Regions from separate parts of the Agromyces sp. NSFZ genome, predicted to be linked through region 1. Evidence: predicted binding sites of a transcription regulator. Region 1 holds the regulator's gene; the other holds the start of a gene.
What was found. Region 1 encodes HrcA, which represses chaperone genes, less so after heat shock. Its sites were predicted from a motif close to TTNGCACTCGNNNNNNNCGAGTGCNAA; they were not measured.
Positions count from the first base shown of each region.

Region 1 (9,281 bases):
CCGACGCCGAGCTTCGCGAAGATGTGCACGAGATGCGACTTCACGGTGGCCTCGCTGAGGAAGAGGGCGCGGCCGATGTCGCGGTTCGATCGGCCTTCGGCCACCAGCGAGAGCACCTCGGCCTCGCGAGCGGTGAGACGCTCACCGCTCGTGCGGGAACTGTCGAGGCGCGACGACACCGCCGGCGCGAGCGCTGATTCCCCGACGGCCGCCGCGCGCACGGCCGCGACGAGCTCGGCGGGCGGGGCGTCCTTCAGGAGGTATCCGCTCGCGCCCGCCTCGATGGCGCCGAGGATGTCGGCATCGGTGTCGTAGTTCGTCAGCACGAGCACGCGCGGGGCGCCGTCGTGCGAGCGGATGCGGCGGGTCGCCTCTGCGCCCTGCAGTGCACCCGGGAACTGCAGGTCCATGAGCACGAGGTCGACGCCGGAGGTCTCGGCGAGGCGCACGGCATCCTCGGCCGTCGCGGCCTCGGCCACGACCTCGAGGTCGGGCTCGGACTCGAGCAAGGCCCGGATGCCGGCCCGCACGACGGGGTGGTCGTCGCTGAGCAGGAGCCGGATCACTCGGCCACCACCACCGGGATGCGCACCGAGATCGCGGTGCCCTCGCCTGGTGCGGATTCGATCACGATGCTCCCGCCCTGCCGTTCGGCGCGTTGTCGCATGGCCCGGAGCCCGAACTTCACGCCGTCGGCCTCCGATCGCTGCACGGCGACGGCGTCGAATCCGACGCCGTCGTCGACGATGTCGAGGGCGACCTCTTCGCCGAGGTAGCTGAGGGTCAGCTCGGCGCGCGAGGCATCCGAATGCCGGAGCACGTTCGCGAGGCCGCCCTGTGCGATGCGCAGGAGCGACGCGTCGGCCGCCATGGGCAGGACCACGGGCGTGCCGCTGGTGCGGAAGGTCACGCGCGTGGGAGAGCCCGACTGCTCGGCCTGGTCGTTCACGGCATCGACGAGGCGACGGAGCGCGGCCGGCAGGGTCTGCTCGTCGAGCGACGGGGGAGTGAGTTCCCGGATGAAGCGGCGCGTCTCGCCGAGATTGTCGGCCGCCGTCTCGCGCGCGAGGCGAAGCTTGTCGCGGGTGCGCTCGTCGTCGATGTCGCGCTCGGCGGCGTGCAGCAGCATCTGGATGCTGGACAGGCCTTGGGCCACGGTGTCGTGGATCTCGCGCGCGAGGCGCTCGCGCTCGGCGAGGGTGCCGGCCTCCCGGCTCGCCGCCGCGAGCTCCTCACGCGTGGCGAGCAGGTCGAGGATGAGTGCTTGGCGGTCGCGCGTCTCCTGCGACATGGCCCGATAGCCGAGTCCGATCACGATGGCGACGCCCGAGCTGATGAGCGGCCCGAGGATGGAGCCGACCTCGAAACCGAGGTGCGAGGCGGTGCCCCACACCGACAGCCCGAACGTGATCACGACGAGCGGCACCGCGACGGGTGCCGGCAGCACGTGCAGCTCGAGGAAGAAGAGGGGGAACGCGAGGAACGCGGCATCGGGCGTCAGGGCCGCCAGCGCCACCCAGAGCCCGAGCAGCGCGACGAGCCAGGCCACCCGCGCCCAGGTCGGCAGGTGCCGGTGTGCCGCGGCGACGCCGGCGCCGTACCAGGCGAGGAATGCGACCGCGAGGATCGTGACCGGCACCTCGGTCGGGGCGTCCTCGAGGAGGGCGCGCACCACGACGAACAACGTGAGCCCGACGACGAGCAGGTGCAGCCCGAACCGGAGCGTGAGGAAGACGGGGCGCAGGGCGGAGGGCGCCACGCGTGCGTCGGTGGCCTCGATCACGGTCATGGTGATTTCAGCGTAGCCTCAGGGTCGCCGCGAGACATCCGTCGAAAGTCGGCTCGCCGGTCGCGTCGGCAACTCATGGGAGAATCGTCGGGATGTCCCCACGAGCTGTCAATCCTCCGGTGCCCGCTGCCACCGACCCCGCGTTGATCCGCAACTTCTGCATCATCGCGCACATCGACCACGGCAAGTCGACGCTGGCCGACCGCATGCTCGGCATCACGGGCGTCGTGAGCGATCGCGACATGCGCGCCCAGTACCTCGACCGCATGGACATCGAGCGCGAGCGCGGCATCACGATCAAGAGCCAGGCCGTGCGCATGCCGTGGCAGGTCGGCGACACGTCGTACGCCCTCAACATGATCGACACGCCGGGCCACGTCGACTTCAGCTACGAGGTCTCGCGATCGCTCGCGGCGTGCGAGGGCGCCATCCTGCTGGTGGATGCCGCGCAAGGCATCGAGGCGCAGACGCTCGCGAACCTCTACCTCGCGCTCGAGAACGACCTCGAGATCATCCCCGTGCTGAACAAGATCGACCTGCCGGCGGCCGAGCCCGAGAAGTACGCGCGCGAACTCGCCGACCTCATCGGCGGCTCGCCCGACGACGTGCTGCGCGTGTCGGGCAAGACCGGCGTCGGCGTCGAGGAGCTCCTCGACCGCGTCGTCGAGCGCATCCCCGCCCCGGTGGGCGATGCGGATGCCCCGGCGCGGGCCATGATCTTCGACTCCGTGTACGACAGCTACCGCGGCGTGGTCACCTACGTGCGCATGGTCGACGGCAAGCTCAACCCGCGCGAGCGCATCCAGATGATGTCGACGCGGGCCACGCACGAGATCCTCGAGATCGGCGTGAGCGCCCCCGAGCCGAGCCCCACCAAGGGCCTCGGCGTCGGCGAGGTGGGGTACCTCATCACGGGCGTGAAGGACGTGCGCCAGTCGAAGGTCGGCGACACCATCACGACCGCGTCGAAGCCCGCCGCCGAGGCGCTGGCGGGCTACACCGAGCCACTGCCCATGGTGTTCTCGGGCCTCTACCCGATCGACGGCAGCGACTATCCCGAGCTGCGCGAGGCGCTCGACAAGCTGAAGCTCTCGGATGCCGCGCTGGTCTACGAACCCGAGACGTCGGTCGCCCTCGGCTTCGGATTCCGCTGCGGATTCCTCGGCCTGCTGCACCTCGAGATCGTCACCGAGCGACTGCGCCGCGAGTTCGACCTCGACATCATCGCCACGGCGCCGTCGGTGGTCTACGAGGTCACCACCGAAGACAAGAAGACGGTCACGGTCACGAACCCGAGCGAATTCCCGACGGGGGCGAAGATCGCCGAGGTACGCGAGCCCGTCGTCAAGGCCGCGATCCTCGCGCCGAAGGATTACGTGGGCACCATCATGGAGCTCTGCCAGTCCCGTCGCGGCACCCTGCTCGGCATGGAGTACCTCGGCGAAGACCGCGTGGAGATCCGCTACAACATGCCGCTCGGCGAGATCGTCTTCGACTTCTTCGACAACCTGAAGTCGAAGACCGCCGGCTACGCGTCGCTCGACTACGAGCCCGCGGGCGAGCAGGCCGCCGACCTCGTGAAGGTCGACATCCTGCTGCAGGGCGAGCAGGTCGACGCGTTCAGCGCCATCGTGCACCGCGACAAGGCGTACGCCTACGGCGTGCTCATGACCGGGCGACTGCGCGAGCTCATCCCGCGCCAGCAGTTCGAGGTGCCCATCCAGGCAGCCATCGGCGCACGCATCATCGCGCGCGAGTCGATCCGCGCGATGCGCAAGGACGTGCTCGCCAAGTGCTACGGCGGTGACATCACCCGCAAGCGCAAGCTCCTCGAGAAGCAGAAGGAGGGCAAGAAGCGCATGAAGATGGTGGGTCGCGTCGAGGTGCCCCAGGAGGCGTTCATCGCCGCGCTCTCGGGTGAGACCGAGAAGAAGGACGCCAAGAAGTAGCCGGACGCGGCGCTCCCGGGAGCCGGTCAGGCGACATCCGTAGAATGAACGGATGACCCGACGCAGCACGTTCACCGACCAGTCGGTCACGTACGGCGCCATCGGCGCGACGCTCGACCCCGACCTGCTGCGGTACCCGCCGGCCGGATTCCGGCCCGCGGAGGACTCGGTGCGCCTCGGCTCCGGCGAGGAGCGCTTCGCACGATCGGCCGAGGCGCTGATGACCTGGGGCATCCAGCGGGGCGCCGGCTTCGAGGTGACCGAGATCTCGCCCGGCACCGGCGCCCAGTACCCGGGCATCGTGTACGACGCCGACGGCACTCCGCTCGCCGAGCAGCCCGGTCTCCGCACGGAGGACCGTTTCGGCCCCGACGGCACGCCCTACATCGCCGCAGGCATGACCGCCACGCTCGTGCGCAAGGGGCGCATCCTCACCCATCGCACCCCGGTGCTCGTCGTCTACGTGATCGACGAGCCGAAGCGCGTCGGATTCGCCTACGGCACGACCGCCGAGGGTCCCGAGAGCGGCGAGGAGTCGTTCATCCTCGAGCACCGCGACGACGACGGCGTATGGCTCACCATCCGGTCGATGTTCGACACCCGCGGCGTCGCGCCGACGCAGCGCCGCAAGCGCCGCGAGCTCACCCGTACCGAGCTCCGCGCCCTGCATCCCGCCTACACCTGATGGCGTCGGCGCTCCCGCTCGGCGATCCGGCGCCGCTCGACGGGCTCCTCCCGCCGTCGGCCGCGTTCGGCGCCGACGAGCGCGCATTCGGCGTCTACGTGCACGTGCCGTTCTGCCGGGTGCGCTGCGGGTACTGCGACTTCAACACGTACACCGCGAGCGAGCTGCGCGGCGTCCGGCAGGTCGACTACGCCGACCATGCCATCGGCGAGCTGCGGATGTCGCGGCGCGTGCTCGAGGCATCCGGAGTCCCCGAACGCCTCGCCGAGACGGTCTTCTTCGGCGGCGGCACGCCGACGCTGCTGCCCGCAGACGACCTCGTGCGGATGCTTGCGACCGTGCGCGCCGAGTTCGGGCTCGCCCCCGGCGCCGAGGTGACCACCGAGGCGAACCCCGACTCGGTCGACGCGGAGTACCTCGCGACGCTCGCCGAAGGGGGGTTCACGCGCGTGTCCTTCGGCATGCAGTCGGCCGTGCCGCATGTGCTCGCCGCGCTCGACCGGACCCATGACCCCGAGCGCGTGCCGCTCGTCGTCGGCTGGGCGAGGGATACCGGTCTCGACGTGAGCCTCGACCTCATCTACGGCACGCCGGGGGAGTCGCTCGACGACTGGCGCCTGAGCGTCGAAGCCGCGATCGCCCAGCGCCCCGATCACCTGAGCGCCTACGCGCTCATCGTCGAGGACGGCACGAAGCTCGCCCGGCAGATCCGACGAGGAGAGCTCGCGCAGCCGAGCGATGATCTCGAGGCGGACATGTACGACCTGGCCGACGAACTGCTCGACGCGGCGGGGTACACGTGGTACGAGGTGAGCAACTGGGCCACGGCGGCCGAGCACCGATCACGACACAATCTCGGCTACTGGCGAGGCGACGACTGGTGGGGCGTCGGCCCGGGTGCGCACAGCCACGTGGGCGGGGTGCGCTGGTGGAACGCGAAGCATCCGTCGGCGTACGCCGACCGGGTGACCGCCGGTCACTCGCCCGCGGTGGGCCGCGAGGTGCTCGTCGCGTCGACGCGTGAGACCGAGCGGGTGCTGCTCGCCACGCGCATCCGCGAGGGACTGGACATCGCCTCCCTCGCGCCGAGCGGCCGTCGCGCCGTCGCCGGACTGATCGCCGATGGCATGGTGGACGCGAAAGCCGCCCTCGCCGGTGGGCTGACACTCACCAGGCGAGGGCGGCTGCTCGCGGACGCCGTGGTCAGGCGCCTGCTCGAGGACTGACGCCTCTCAGCTCACGAACTTGATCGTGAGCGGGTACGAGTACGGCTGGCCCTGGTTGGCCTTGATCGCGGCGATGATGCTGAAGATGATCACGATCACCCACACGGCGATGAGGATGAAGATGCCGATGATGACGAACGTCAGGATCGAGCCGACCACGTAGGCGATCGTCATCGTGATCTGGAAGTTCAGCGCCGTGGCGGTGTGCGCGCGCACGAACGGGCCCTTGTCCTTGAGGATCAGGTAGCCGATCAGCGCCGGGATGAAGCCGAAGAAGATGCCACCGATGTGGATCAGCGTCGACCACAGTTTCTCGTCGTTCGGGCTGAGCGCGGGGCTCTGCTCGTACGGGTTCTGCGGCGGCGGGGGCGGGGTGGGGGTGTCGGACATCAGATCTCCTCGTTCGGGCTCGTCCTCGCGGCGAGACTCATTTCGGTGTTCATGCTGGCACAGCGACGGCCGCCACGGGAGTAGGACGCCCCCACGGCGGGCGAAACTTACGTTCGGATTACTTGATGAGGCGGATCGCGAACGGGTAGCGGTAGTGCTTGCCGTCCTTGGCCTGGAGGAAGGCGATGATCGAGAAGACCACGCCGAGGATCCACACGACCCACGACAGGAAGGCGCCGATCACCACGATCATGAGGATCGCCGCGATCACGTAGCCGAAGACCAGGGTGACCTGGAAGTTCAGGGCCTCCTTCGCCTCGGTGTTCGTGAACGTGCCGCGGTCCTTGAAGACGAGCCAGATGATCAGGGCCGGGATGAAGCCGAGGATGCCGCCGAGGTGGGCGAACGAGCCCCACTGGATGTCCTGCTCGGGCGACAGGGGTGCGGCCGCGGCGGGCTGCGGCGACGGTGCGGCGTTGGGATCGGACGCAGGGAGGTTCGGGTCGGTCATGGCATGCCTTTCAGGGGGTTCACGGTGGAGCCGCGTGGGCGCGACGGGGGATGATCGCTGCTGGGACCCGCGGAGTACCCATACGGTATCGCCGCGTGGCGAGCGGTGGCAACGGCCTCTTTTGAAGGATGTCGCGGTAGTATTGGCAGTCGGATACAGGGAGTGCTAAGCGAGAGGAAGCGAGGGTCATGGTCTCCGAACGCAGCCTCGCCGTGCTCCGCGCGATCGTGCAGGACTACGTCGCCTCCCGGGAGCCCGTCGGCTCGAAGACGATCGTCGAGCGGCACGCCTTCGGCGTGTCGGCCGCCACGATCCGCAACGACATGGCGCTCCTCGAGGAGGAGGAGCTCATCGCGGCTCCGCACACCTCCTCCGGTCGCATCCCCACCGACAAGGGCTACCGGGTCTTCGTCGACCAGCTCACCGAGATCCGTCCGCTGACCTCCGCGCAGCGACAGGCCATCGAGACCTTCCTCGGCGAATCGAGCGACCTCGACGAACTGCTCGCGCGCACCGTGCGCCTCGTGTCGCAGCTCACCAAGCAGCTCGCCGTCGTGCAGTATCCGAGCTTCGCGAGTGCCCGCGTGCGGCACGTCGAGCTCGTCTCGATCTCGCCGACGCGGGTGCTGTGCATCCTCATCGCCGATTCCGGGCAGGTCGAACAGCGCCTCGCCGAGGTGGAGCACCCCGTCGATGACGAGACCCTCGCCGACCTTCGCGCGCGGCTCAACGGCGCGGCCGGGGGCCGCACGATGGCGGATGCCGCGGAGGCGCTGTCAGGCGAGATCGAGAGCGTCGACCGCCGCCACGCCGAGGTGCTGCACACGCTCGCCGCGACCCTGGCCGACCAGGCGCGCATGCAGCGCCCCGACCGGCTCGTGGTGGCCGGGGCCGCGAACCTCGTGGCCACCGAGCAGGACTTCCCCGGCTCCATCCTCAGTGTCATCGAGGCGATCGAGGAGCAGGTGGTGCTGCTGCGCCTCTTCGGCGAGATGGCCACCGACGAGCACTCCGTGGTCGTGCGCATCGGACGCGAGAACGCGCCGTTCGGCCTCGGCGAGACCTCGGTCGTGTCGAGTGCGTTCGAGATCCCGGGGCGCGACGTCTCCCGACTCGGCATCGTGGGCCCGACCCGCATGGACTACTCCAACAGCATGGCGGCCGTTCGCGCCGTCGCCCGCTATCTCTCCCGCACGCTCGGCGAGAGCTGATCCGCCGCCCGTCGTTCCGACCGGCATCCGGCAATCGAAAGGACAAGCCCCTCCGTGGCCGACCATTACGAGGTCCTCGGCGTCTCGCGCGACGCCACCCCCGATGAGATCAAGAAGGCGTACCGACGTCTCGCCCGAGAGCTTCACCCCGACGTGAACCCCGGCGCCGAGGCATCCGAGCGCTTCAAGGAGGTCACTCACGCCTACGACGTGCTGAGCGATCCGAAGCAACGCCAGCAGTACGACCTGGGCGGCCGCGGCGGCGGCTTCGGCGATCAGGGCTTCGGCGGGTTCGGCGACATCTTCGAGACGTTCTTCGGCGCGGGGCAGGCGAGCCGCGGCCCCCGGTCGCGACGCGAGCGCGGCCAGGACGCGCTCATCCGCGTCGAGGTCGGCCTCGACGAGGTCATCTTCGGCACGCATCGCGACATCGACGTCGACACGGCCGTCATCTGCGAGACGTGTCACGGCTCCTGCTGCCAGCCCGGCACGTCGCCCGTCACCTGCGACATCTGCGGCGGAACCGGCTCGATCCAGCGTTCGGTGCGTTCGCTCCTCGGCAACGTCATGACGTCGAGCCCCTGCGGCACGTGCCGCGGGTACGGCACCATCATCGCGACGCCGTGCGTCACCTGCCAGGGGCAGGGTCGCGTGCGCGCGCGGCGCACGGTGCCCGTCGACATCCCGGCCGGCGTCGACACGGGCGTGCGGCTGCAGATGCCCGGCTCGGGCGAGGCGGGTCCGGCCGGTGGCCCGAACGGCGACCTGTACCTCGAGATCAAGGTGCGGGGCCACGAGGTCTTCAGCCGCAACGGCGACGACCTGCTCTGCACCCTCGAGGTCGCGATGACCGATGCGATCCTCGGCACGAACACGACGGTGAAGGCGCTCGACGGCGACGTCGACGTCGAGCTCCGGCCCGGCCTGCAGAGCGGCGAGATCCTCACCGTCAAGGACCGCGGGGTCACGAGGCTCCGCGGCGCCGGCCGCGGCGACCTGAAGATCGGCGTGCAGGTCGTCACGCCCACGAAGCTCTCCTCGAAGGAGCGCGACCTCATCCACCAGTTCGCATCATCGAAGAAGGCGCCGGCGCCGCAGCTCAGCCACTTCCAGCAGGGTCTGTTCGCGCGGCTCCGCGACCGCTTCCTGGGCTGACGGATGTCGCGGTGAGCCACCTCTACCTCGACGAGTCGCTCGACCTCGCCGGCGTCGCGCCGGGTGACGCGGTCGCGCTGACCGGTGATGAGGCGCGGCACGCGGTCACCGTCGCCCGCGTGCGAGCCGGGGAGCGCATCGCCATCGGCGACGGCCGGGGCACCGTGGTGCACGGCGTCGTCGCATCGACCGATGCCCGCGAGCTCGTGCTCGAGGCCGACGAGATCCTCGTCGAGGAGGCGCCGGCGACGCGCATCACGCTCGTGCAGGCGTTGGCCAAGGGTGATCGCGACGAGCTCGCCGTGCAGGCCGCCACCGAGCTCGGCGTCGACGCGGTCGTGCCGTGGGCGGCCGCCCGGTCGGTG
Region 1 covers NZ_CM149585.1:1,987,526-1,996,806, forward strand. Annotated here, with positions in the region: gene ACVFI9_RS09440 (response regulator) at 1-566, opposite strand, end outside; gene ACVFI9_RS09445 (sensor histidine kinase) at 563-1,789, opposite strand; gene lepA (translation elongation factor 4) at 1,882-3,738, shown strand; gene ACVFI9_RS09455 (DUF1990 family protein) at 3,791-4,423, shown strand; gene hemW (radical SAM family heme chaperone HemW) at 4,423-5,649, shown strand; gene ACVFI9_RS09465 (DUF4870 domain-containing protein) at 5,656-6,039, opposite strand; gene ACVFI9_RS09470 (DUF4870 domain-containing protein) at 6,158-6,550, opposite strand; gene hrcA (heat-inducible transcriptional repressor HrcA) at 6,739-7,761, shown strand; gene dnaJ (molecular chaperone DnaJ) at 7,816-8,916, shown strand; gene ACVFI9_RS09485 (16S rRNA (uracil(1498)-N(3))-methyltransferase) at 8,928-9,281, shown strand, end outside.

Region 2 (9,281 bases), 1.1 Mb from region 1:
CGCTGCGCCAGTCGCACGTCGCGCGCGCCATCAGTGGTGGCGCAGCGGGCGCAGAAGTGGCGCTGAGGCGTGTCGGGAGCGGCGGAGCTCGCGCACGCATCGACGACGAAGGGCGCCTCCCGGAGGAGGCGCCCTTCGCGCGTGGTGAGGTGGGACTAGAAGTCCATACCGCCGCCCATGTCGCCGCCGGCCGGAGCCGCGACCTTCTCGGGCTTGTCGGCGACGACGGCCTCGGTCGTGAGGAAGAGGCCGGCGATCGACGCGGCGTTCTGCAGCGCCGAACGCGTGACCTTCGCCGGGTCGATGATGCCCTGGGCGATGAGGTCGCCGTACTCGCCGGTCGCGGCGTTGAGGCCGTGGCCCGCGGGGAGCTCGGACACCTTGTTCGCGACGACGCCCGGCTCGAGGCCCGCGTTGAGGGCGATCTGCTTGAGCGGCGCCTCGATGGCGACCTTCACGATGTTGGCGCCGGTCGCCTCGTCGCCCGAGAGCTCGAGGGTCGCGAACGCCTTCGCACCGGCCTGGATGAGGGCGACGCCACCACCGGCGACGATGCCCTCCTCGACGGCGGCCTTCGCGTTGCGAACGGCGTCCTCGATGCGGTGCTTGCGCTCCTTGAGCTCGACCTCGGTGGCCGCACCCGCCTTGATGACGGCGACGCCGCCGGCGAGCTTGGCGAGGCGCTCCTGGAGCTTCTCACGGTCGTAGTCCGAGTCGGTGTTCTCGATCTCGGCACGGATCTGCGCGACGCGACCGGCGATGGCCTCGGGGTCGCCCGCGCCCTCGACGATGGTCGTCTCGTCCTTGGTGATGACGACCTTGCGAGCCTGGCCGAGCAGGTCGAGGGTGACGTTCTCGAGCTTGAGGCCGACCTCCTCGGAGATGACCTGGCCGCCGGTGAGGATCGCGATGTCCTGCAGCTGCGCCTTGCGACGGTCGCCGAAGCCGGGAGCCTTGACGGCGACCGACTTGAAGATGCCGCGGATCTTGTTGACGATGAGCGTCGCGAGCGCCTCGCCGTCGACGTCCTCGGCGATGATCAGGAGTTGCTTGCCCGTCTGGATCACCTTGTCGACGATGGGGAGCAGGTCCTTGATGTTCGAGACCTTGGAGTTGACGATGAGGATGTACGGGTCCTCGAAGACCGCCTCCTGGCGCTCGGGGTCCGTGACGAAGTACGCCGACAGGTAGCCCTTGTCGAAGCGCATGCCCTCGGTGAGCTCGAGCTCGGTGCCGAAGGTGTTCGACTCCTCGACGGTGACGACGCCCTCCTTGCCGACCTTGTCGATCGCCTCGGCGATGATCGCACCGATCTGCTCGTCGGCAGCGGAGATCGAAGCGGTCGCGGCGATCTCCTCCTTGGTCTCGATCTCCTTGGCGGCCGAGAGCAGCTCCGCCGAGACGGCCGAGACGGCCTTCTCGATGCCGCGCTTCAGCGAGATGGGGTCGGCGCCGGCGGCGACGTTGCGGAGGCCCTCGCGCACGAGCGCCTGGGCGAGCACGACCGACGTGGTGGTGCCGTCACCGGCGACGTCGTCGGTCTTCTTCGCGACCTCCTTGACGAGCTCCGCGCCGATCTTCTCGTACGGGTCGTCGAGCTCGATCTCCTTGGCGATCGAGACGCCGTCGTTCGTGATCGTGGGGGCGCCCCACTTCTTCTCGAGCACGACGTTGCGACCGCGCGGGCCGAGGGTCACCTTCACGGCGTCGGCGAGCTGGTTGAGGCCACGCTCGAGGCCGCGGCGGGCCTCCTCGTCGAAAGCAATGATCTTTGCCATGTGTGTTTCTCGTCCTTTCCCGGACGTCTTCAAAGATTCGTTGGTTTAGCACTCAAAACGAGTGAGTGCTAAGACGATTCTGGCACTCTACCGGCACGAGTGCAAGCGAGGTCGGATGCCCCAGCACCGCGCCGCCGCCGACCGCGTCAGGGACCGAACGCGACCGCGCCCTCGTTCGGCACGAGCTCCACCCACGTGTTGCCCGGGGCGAGGCGCAGCACGCTGCCGTCGTCGGCGGTGAGCGCGAGGGGCGATGCCTCGGCGTCCTTCGACCACGTGCCGTGCGCCGTCCTCCCGGCCACCGAGACCCACGCCTCACCCGAGCCGACCAGGACCGTGAGCGGCACCTCCCCGAACGGCCACACGATACCGACGCGCAGGGTGACCAGGTTCGTCGCGCGCACACGCTCGCCCGATGCCTCGAGGTCTGGTTCGCCCTCCTGCGATCGAAGCCACCCGGACGTGCCCGGGTCGAAGTCCCACGACCGCGACCCACCCTCCGAGAACGTGAGCTCCACGTGCGCCGTCGAGACCGCCGCCGATGCAGGCGAGGCGAGCGGGTCGGCGCTTCCGTAGGCGAACTGCACGGGCGGCGGCGGCAGGGCGGCGTTGCGGTCGATCGCCTCCATCGCGTCGAGGATCACGTCATGCGGTCCGGGCCGGTCGTCGGCCCGCTCGAAAAGCCCCGTGTCGTCCTCGTCGAACACGAGGTTCACGAGGGACGTCGACTTCATGAGGTCGACGAAGTACTCCTGACCGCCCGAATAGGCGATGACGCCGCCGAGCGGCGAGGCGATGGCCGGATCCATCGGCCGGATGGATCGCACCGGACCCACGGCCTCCGGCACGTCCGAATGCCAGACCGCGAGGTAGCGCGTCAGGCCGCCCTCCACCAGTTCCTCGAACACGATGTCGCTGCGGTTCAGGGCGATCTGCGGCCGCGCATCGGGGTGGTTGTCGATCTTCACGGCGAGTGACGGATGCCGCAGTCCCGCCGTATCCGCGGGCGTGCCGCGCAACGGCGCGAACGCCATCGCTGCCGGGGCCCCGTCGCCGACGGGCCGCGTCGGCTTCGGCGACGGCAGGAGATCGACCGGCGCCTCCGCGCAGGCGGACAGCAGCAATGCGGATGCCACGACCGCAAGCGGCACCCCCCACGCACGAGCCGATCCGGCCCTGCCCCCCATGGCGTCATGGTACGACGCGATTCGCGCGCGCGCCATCGGCGCGCCGTCGGGGCATCCGATCGCCTCAGGTGTCGGCGCATGGTGGACCGAACGGCGAACGCGCCGCCGGCGTACCGGAGACCCGCTCGAGCACGCGGGCTCAGGCGGGCCGGACGGCCTCCGCCTGCGGACCCTTCGAACCGGTGCCGACCTCGAAGACGACCTGCTGGCCCTCTTCGAGCACCTTGTATCCCGCCATGTCGATGGCGGAGTAGTGGACGAACACGTCCTGGCCGCCATCGACCGTGATGAACCCGTAACCCTTTTCAGCGTTGAACCACTTGACGGTTCCGTTCGCCATGCGTTGCTCCCATGTTGCCGTTGTGCAGATCAGCACGTGCCTGTCGCCTGTACCGGGCCCCCTCGGATCGTGCTGACGGGGCACCGGGGACGGCGCCGGGCGTTCCGCACGGGATCGAGCGACCAACCCCCAGATAACAACGACGCGTTGCTGCGGCACAAGAGCGAGAACGCACGAAATGGTCGCAGAATGGCAACGATTCGGCGACGATCAACCGCCGGTGGCCGCCGCGTAGTCGGAACCCACCACGAGAACGAGTGGCGTGCCGATCTGCGCGAACTGCTCGGAGAGCCGCACGTCGGCCTCGGCCACCGCCTGCGCCACGCCGCGGGCCGCACCCTCGAGCTCGGGCGTCGCGTAGTAGACCACGGTCTCGGTGAGGTCGCTGGTGCTCGCATTGGCGGTCGTGCCCACCGGGATGCCGGAGGCCGTGAGCGTCTCGCCCGCGCGCGCCGCCAGCCCGGAGGTCGTCGTGCCGTTGAGCACCGTCACCGGGATGTCGGGCGCGATGGTCGGGGTCGCCGCGACCGGGGTGGGTGTCGGGGTCGCCGCCGCGCCGGTGTCGCCGAAGTCCAGGCGGTCGTTCAGCACGATCACCGATCCGATGCCGATCGCCACGAGCACGACCGTGGCCAGTGCCGCCCACCCGAACGCGATCCAGCGCGCGCCGCGTCGAACGGGTGCCCGGTGCGCGCCGACCCGTTCGATGCCGTGCGGAATGGAATCGAATCGGTCGCGGGGGAACTTCTGCGCCATAGGTCCAGTCGGGGGTCGGGGCCGCGCTCAGTCGAGCGCTCGGCCGATCGAGAGGGAGCGACGCGCGCGCGTCGCCGCACGCGCCTCGCGCATCCGCTGCAAGCGCTTGACCAGCATGGGATCGAAGCGGAGGGCTGCAGGGGAATCGATGAGTTCGCCGAGGATCCGATAGTACCGGGCGGCGGAGATGCCGAACTCGTCGCGGATGGCCTCGGCCTTCAGACCCGGATGCTGCCACGCCTTCGCCTCGAACTCGAGGATGTGCACCGCACGCTCGTCGAGGGCGCTGTCGTCGTCGCGGGCGGGCATCGGCTCGGCGCTCATGCATCCTCCCGTCTGCGGCGGGTCTCCGCCTGCAGCACATCCTAGGGACTCGAAGCCATGAGCAAGCCGAGCGTCGCGGCGTGTGCGACGTCATGGAACAGCGGCATGGCGTCACACGTTGCATGCAGAGGGTGAAGACCTGCGACCATGGTGGGACACCACGGCGGACGGAAGGGAAGGAGCGCTCATGGCGTATCGCGTGAACAAGACCGACGAGGAATGGCGCGCCGAACTCGAGCCCGAGCAGTACGCCGTGCTCCGCGAGGCGGCGACCGAGCGCCCGTGGTCCGGGGAGCTCCTCGACGAGGAGCGCGCCGGCGTCTACACCTGCGCCGCCTGCGACGCCGAGCTGTTCAAGAGCGGCACGAAGTTCGACTCGGGGTGCGGGTGGCCGAGCTTCTACGAGTCGGTGCGACCCGAGGCCGTGGAGCTCATCGAGGACACGTCGCTCGGCATGGTGCGCACCGAGGTGCGATGCGCCGCGTGCGGCTCCCACCTCGGCCACGTCTTCCCCGACGGCTTCGGCACCCCGACGGGCGACCGGTACTGCATGAACTCGCTCGCGCTCGGGTTCAACGCGGAGTCCTGACGGGTGGGCTCGGCGCTCCAGGCGGCGCTCGCACGGCGATCGTCGCCGAAGGTGACGGATGCCGCGCCCGACGACCAGACGCTCATGGCCCTCCTCGAGGGTGCTGCGCGCGTGGCCGACCACGCCTCGCTCCGCCCCTGGCGCCTGATCGCGCTCCGGGGACCGGCCCGTGAGCGCCTCGGACACGCGCTCGCCCGCGCCGCCGGCGCCGAAGGCGACGCCGCGGCGAAGCTGGCGGCGAAGCCGCTCCGGGCGCCGCTCCTGATCGCGGTGGTCGCGGTGGTCACGCCGGGGCATCCGAAGGTCCCCGAATGGGAGCAGGAGGCCTCCGCGGCCGGCGTCGCGCACGTGCTCAGCCTGCTCCTCGATGAGGCCGGGTGGGGCGTGATGTGGCGCTCGGGCCCGCACACGCGGCATCCGCTCGTCGCCGAGATGCACGGGCTGGCGCCGAATGAGCGACTGCTGGGCTGGCTCTACGTCGGCGGGACGCCCGTCGGGGGCCGCGGGGAACGCCGAGCCGAGCACGTCGCGGCGTCGCGTCTCATGACGCTCGACTGACCCCCGCGCCACCGGAGCTTCCACGCGGCTCCGGCGCCGCGTGCATGTGGCGCGACCAGCGCACGCTCGCGATCACGACCGCGACGAGGGCGAGCGCCGTGCCGCCGATCGTCGCCACATCGACGCCGCGCCCGGCGGTCGGCACCAGCAGGTCCAGCGAGAGGGCGGCGGCGAGCTGGCCGGCCACGCCGCAGAGCGCGAGCACGAGGACCCCCACGATGCGCACGAGCACGGCCTGACCGGCGATGAAGATGCATCCGATCGCCCCGCCCGTGTACAACCACGCGTCGCCCGGCAGGGCGTCGGGCCAGCCCGCCGAGAGCGCGTGCACGAGCATCGCCACGACCAGGGCGGCGCTGCCCACCGCGAAGTTGACGACGGTCGCCGTGAGCGCGCTCGACGCCACGCCACGCACCCGGCCGTTGACGGCCTGCTGCCAGGCCCCGCCGATCCCCGCGAGGAAGGGCAGGAACATGACGAGTGCCGGCACGTCGCGCTCGAGCTGTGCCCAGACCGCCCAGACGATCGCCGCGAGCGCGAGCACGGCGCCGGCCACCCGGGTCACCGTCACGGGCCGCCGCCCGCCCGGCCCGAGTCCGACGAGATCGAACACGATGCCGCCGAGCGTCTGGCCTGCCACGATCGCCACGGTGAAGAGGGCGACGCCGACCACGCCCACCGAGAACCCCTGCGTGAGCACGAACCACGCGCCGGCGAGGCCGCCGAGCAGCATCCACCAGGGCAGCGTGCGATCCCGGAGGCCCACCGAGATGGAGGCCAGCCCGCGTCGCCCCGGCCGCCACACCGCGAGCGCGACGAGCAGGATCGCGAGTCCGCTGCCGAACGAGATGACCGCCGCTGTGTACGCATCGTCGATGGCGGCGGCGAGCTCGCCGTTGATCCGCGATTGCAGGGCGGTGAGCGCACCGCACCCGAGGGCGAAGACGATGGCGAGCCACATCGGCAACCGGGACGCCTCCGCGTGGGCGTGACGATGCGGCGACGCGGCACCCGGAGCGGACGCCTCGCCCTGGTGCACCGGGTTCGCCGCGGCCGCGGCATCCGTCTCGCGGTGCTCAGTCAAGAGCCGGCTGCGGGACTCGAACCCGCAACCACCGCTTTACAAGAGCGGTGCGCTACCAATTGCGCCAAGCCGGCCTGAGGTGTCGACCTCTGGGTCGACCTCGCGAACATCCTACCGACCCGACGAAGACCCGGCGATCGGCGCCGGGTCTTCGTCATCGATCGGATGCCGCTACTGCGCGGGCGGCGTCGGCGTCGGGGTCGGGGTCGGCGTCGACGAGTCGTTGAAGGTCGCGCTCGTGGCCTGCAGGACGAACGACTGGAACTCAGCCGGGTCGTCGAGCGAGCCGGCGTACTGCTGACCGTTCACGAGCACGGTCGGCGTGCCGGTGATCGACGGCAGGTCGGAGTTCGGCACCGGCTGGGTCAGCGCGCGGTTCGTGGCATCCTGCACCCAGGCCTTGAACTGCACGTCGTCGATGCACTTCTCCACTTCGGCCCGGTCGGACACTCCGGCTTCACCGGCGAGCTCTTTGAGCTCGTCGTTGGTGAGTCCTGCCGTGCCCTCTTCAGGTTGGTTCTGGAACAGGAGCGCGTTGAAGTCGAAGAACGAGTCGGGCGAGGTGTCGGCGACGCATGCGGCCGCGTTCGCGGCACGAAGCGAGTACTGCGTGCCCGCGGACTTGTTCGTGAGGATCGCCACCGGGTGCACCTCGAGCGTCGCCGCGCCCTCCTCGACCATGGTGCGGATCGACTCGGAATTCGTCGCCTCGAACTGACCGCAGAACGGGCACAGGTAGTCGACGTAGATCACGATGTTCGCCACCGTGCCGCTGTCGTCGGGCTCGGTCGGCGTCGGGGACTCGTTCGCGGCGAGCGCCGCCGTCTCGACCGCCGTGATGCCGCCGTCCTCCGACGCCGTCAGAAGGATGCCGTCGCTCGCCATGTTCCGGGGACCGGGACCCTCGGGGCGGGTGCTCTGCACGATGAGCGTCACGACGATCGCCGCGATCGCGAGCACCGCCACGATGACCCCGCCCTGGATCAGGTACTTCTTGCGGCGTTCCCGCTTCTTCTGCTCCTCGCGCAGGATGCGGGCCTTCTCGCGTGCCGCCTCCCGACGCTCATTGCGGGAGGGGCGTGGCTGGTTCGAACCGCCGTAGGTCATCGATGGTCACTCCGGTCGCTGTGTGGGCGCGCGCGTATGCACACGAACGCACCCACGATAGTAGGAAGCGTGTCTGGGAATCACCCAAGGCGAGGCCGTGTGCGTCCTGCGACGGGCATGTGAGTCCATTGCGTCGTGTGGTCGCTCACGTGCGTGGCATACTGAGGGGGCGTCGCCGCCGAAGTCGACGTATTCCCATTCACTACGGATCGTCCGGCACGTACCTGCCGGTGAAGGAGAAGCACGATCATGGCATCAGTCACGTTCGACAAGGCCACCCGTCTGTACCCAGGTGGCACCCGTCCCGCCGTCGACAAGCTCGACCTCGAGATCGCCGACGGCGAGTTCCTCGTCCTGGTCGGCCCCTCCGGTTGCGGCAAGTCCACGTCGCTCCGCATGCTGGCGGGTCTCGAGGAGGTCAACGAGGGCAACATCTTCATCGGCGACCGCAACGTCACCGACGTGCCCCCGAAGGACCGCGACATCGCCATGGTCTTCCAGAACTACGCGCTGTACCCCCACATGACCGTTGCCGAGAACATGGGCTTCGCGCTCAAGATCGCGGGCGTCGGCAAGGACGAGCGCGCCGCGCGCGTCCTCGAGGCCGCGAAGCTGCTCGACCTCGAGCCCTACCTCAGCCGCAAGCCGAAGGCACTCTCGGGCGGCCAGCGGCAGCGCGTCGCCATGGGTCGCGCGATCGTGCGCCAGCCGCAGGTGTTCCTCATGGACGAGCCGCTGTCGAACCTCGACGCGAAGCTGCGCGTGCAGACCCGTACCCAGATCGCCTCGCTGCAGCGTCGCCTCGGCGTCACGACCGTCTACGTCACGCACGACCAGACCGAGGCCCTCACCATGGGCGACCGCATCGCGGTGCTGAAGGACGGCGTGCTGCAGCAGGTGGGCACGCCGCGCGACCTCTACGAGAAGCCGAACAACGTCTTCGTCGCAGGCTTCATCGGCTCGCCGGCCATGAACCTCTTCCACGCCGACCTCGTCGAGGGCGGGGTGAAGTTCGGCACCGCGACCGTGCCGATCGACCGTGAGATCCTCGCCGACGCCGAGGGCAGCACGATCGCCACCATCGGCGTGCGCCCCGAGGACATCGTGGTGTCGCCGAACGAGGGCGAGGGACTCGCGGTCGACGTCGACCTCGTCGAGGAGCTCGGCGCCGACGGCTACCTGTACGGCCACTCGACCGTCGAGGGCAAGCGCACCGACATCGTCGCCCGCGTCGACGGCCGCCTGCACCCGAACGCCGGCGAGCGCGTGTACCTCACGGCCACGCCCAACCACGTGCACCTCTTCGACGCCGAGTCGGGTGAGCGCCTGACGGACAAGGCCGTGGTGAGCTGACGGCCTCGCCTCGCATGAGCCGGATGGCGCCGGTCGGGCTTCGGCCCGGCCGGCGTCGCCGTTCCGGGGCTGTCGTCGCTCGATGCGGCTCTTCCGCCTTACGCCGCTCGCTCGGCCAGGGCCTCGGACAATTCCTCGTCGCTCGGCTCGACCAGCACTCTGCCCGACGGCACCACCACGACGGGCACACTCGAGACGCCGCTCA
Region 2 covers NZ_CM149585.1:3,118,702-3,127,982, forward strand. Annotated here, with positions in the region: gene groL (chaperonin GroEL) at 156-1,778, opposite strand; gene ACVFI9_RS14780 (DUF3048 domain-containing protein) at 1,925-2,965, opposite strand; gene ACVFI9_RS14785 (cold-shock protein) at 3,105-3,305, opposite strand; gene ACVFI9_RS14790 (LytR C-terminal domain-containing protein) at 3,516-4,061, opposite strand; gene ACVFI9_RS14795 (DUF3263 domain-containing protein) at 4,089-4,385, opposite strand; gene msrB (peptide-methionine (R)-S-oxide reductase MsrB) at 4,573-4,974, shown strand; gene ACVFI9_RS14805 (nitroreductase family protein) at 4,978-5,532, shown strand; gene ACVFI9_RS14810 (DMT family transporter) at 5,516-6,616, opposite strand; tRNA gene ACVFI9_RS14815 (tRNA-Thr) at 6,618-6,690, opposite strand; gene ACVFI9_RS14820 (DsbA family protein) at 6,788-7,723, opposite strand; gene ACVFI9_RS14825 (ABC transporter ATP-binding protein) at 7,973-9,076, shown strand; gene ACVFI9_RS14830 (glutaredoxin domain-containing protein) at 9,175-9,281, opposite strand, start outside.
Region 2: a site for HrcA is predicted at 1,824-1,850, ahead of groL (chaperonin GroEL). Genes of this name have one in related genera too.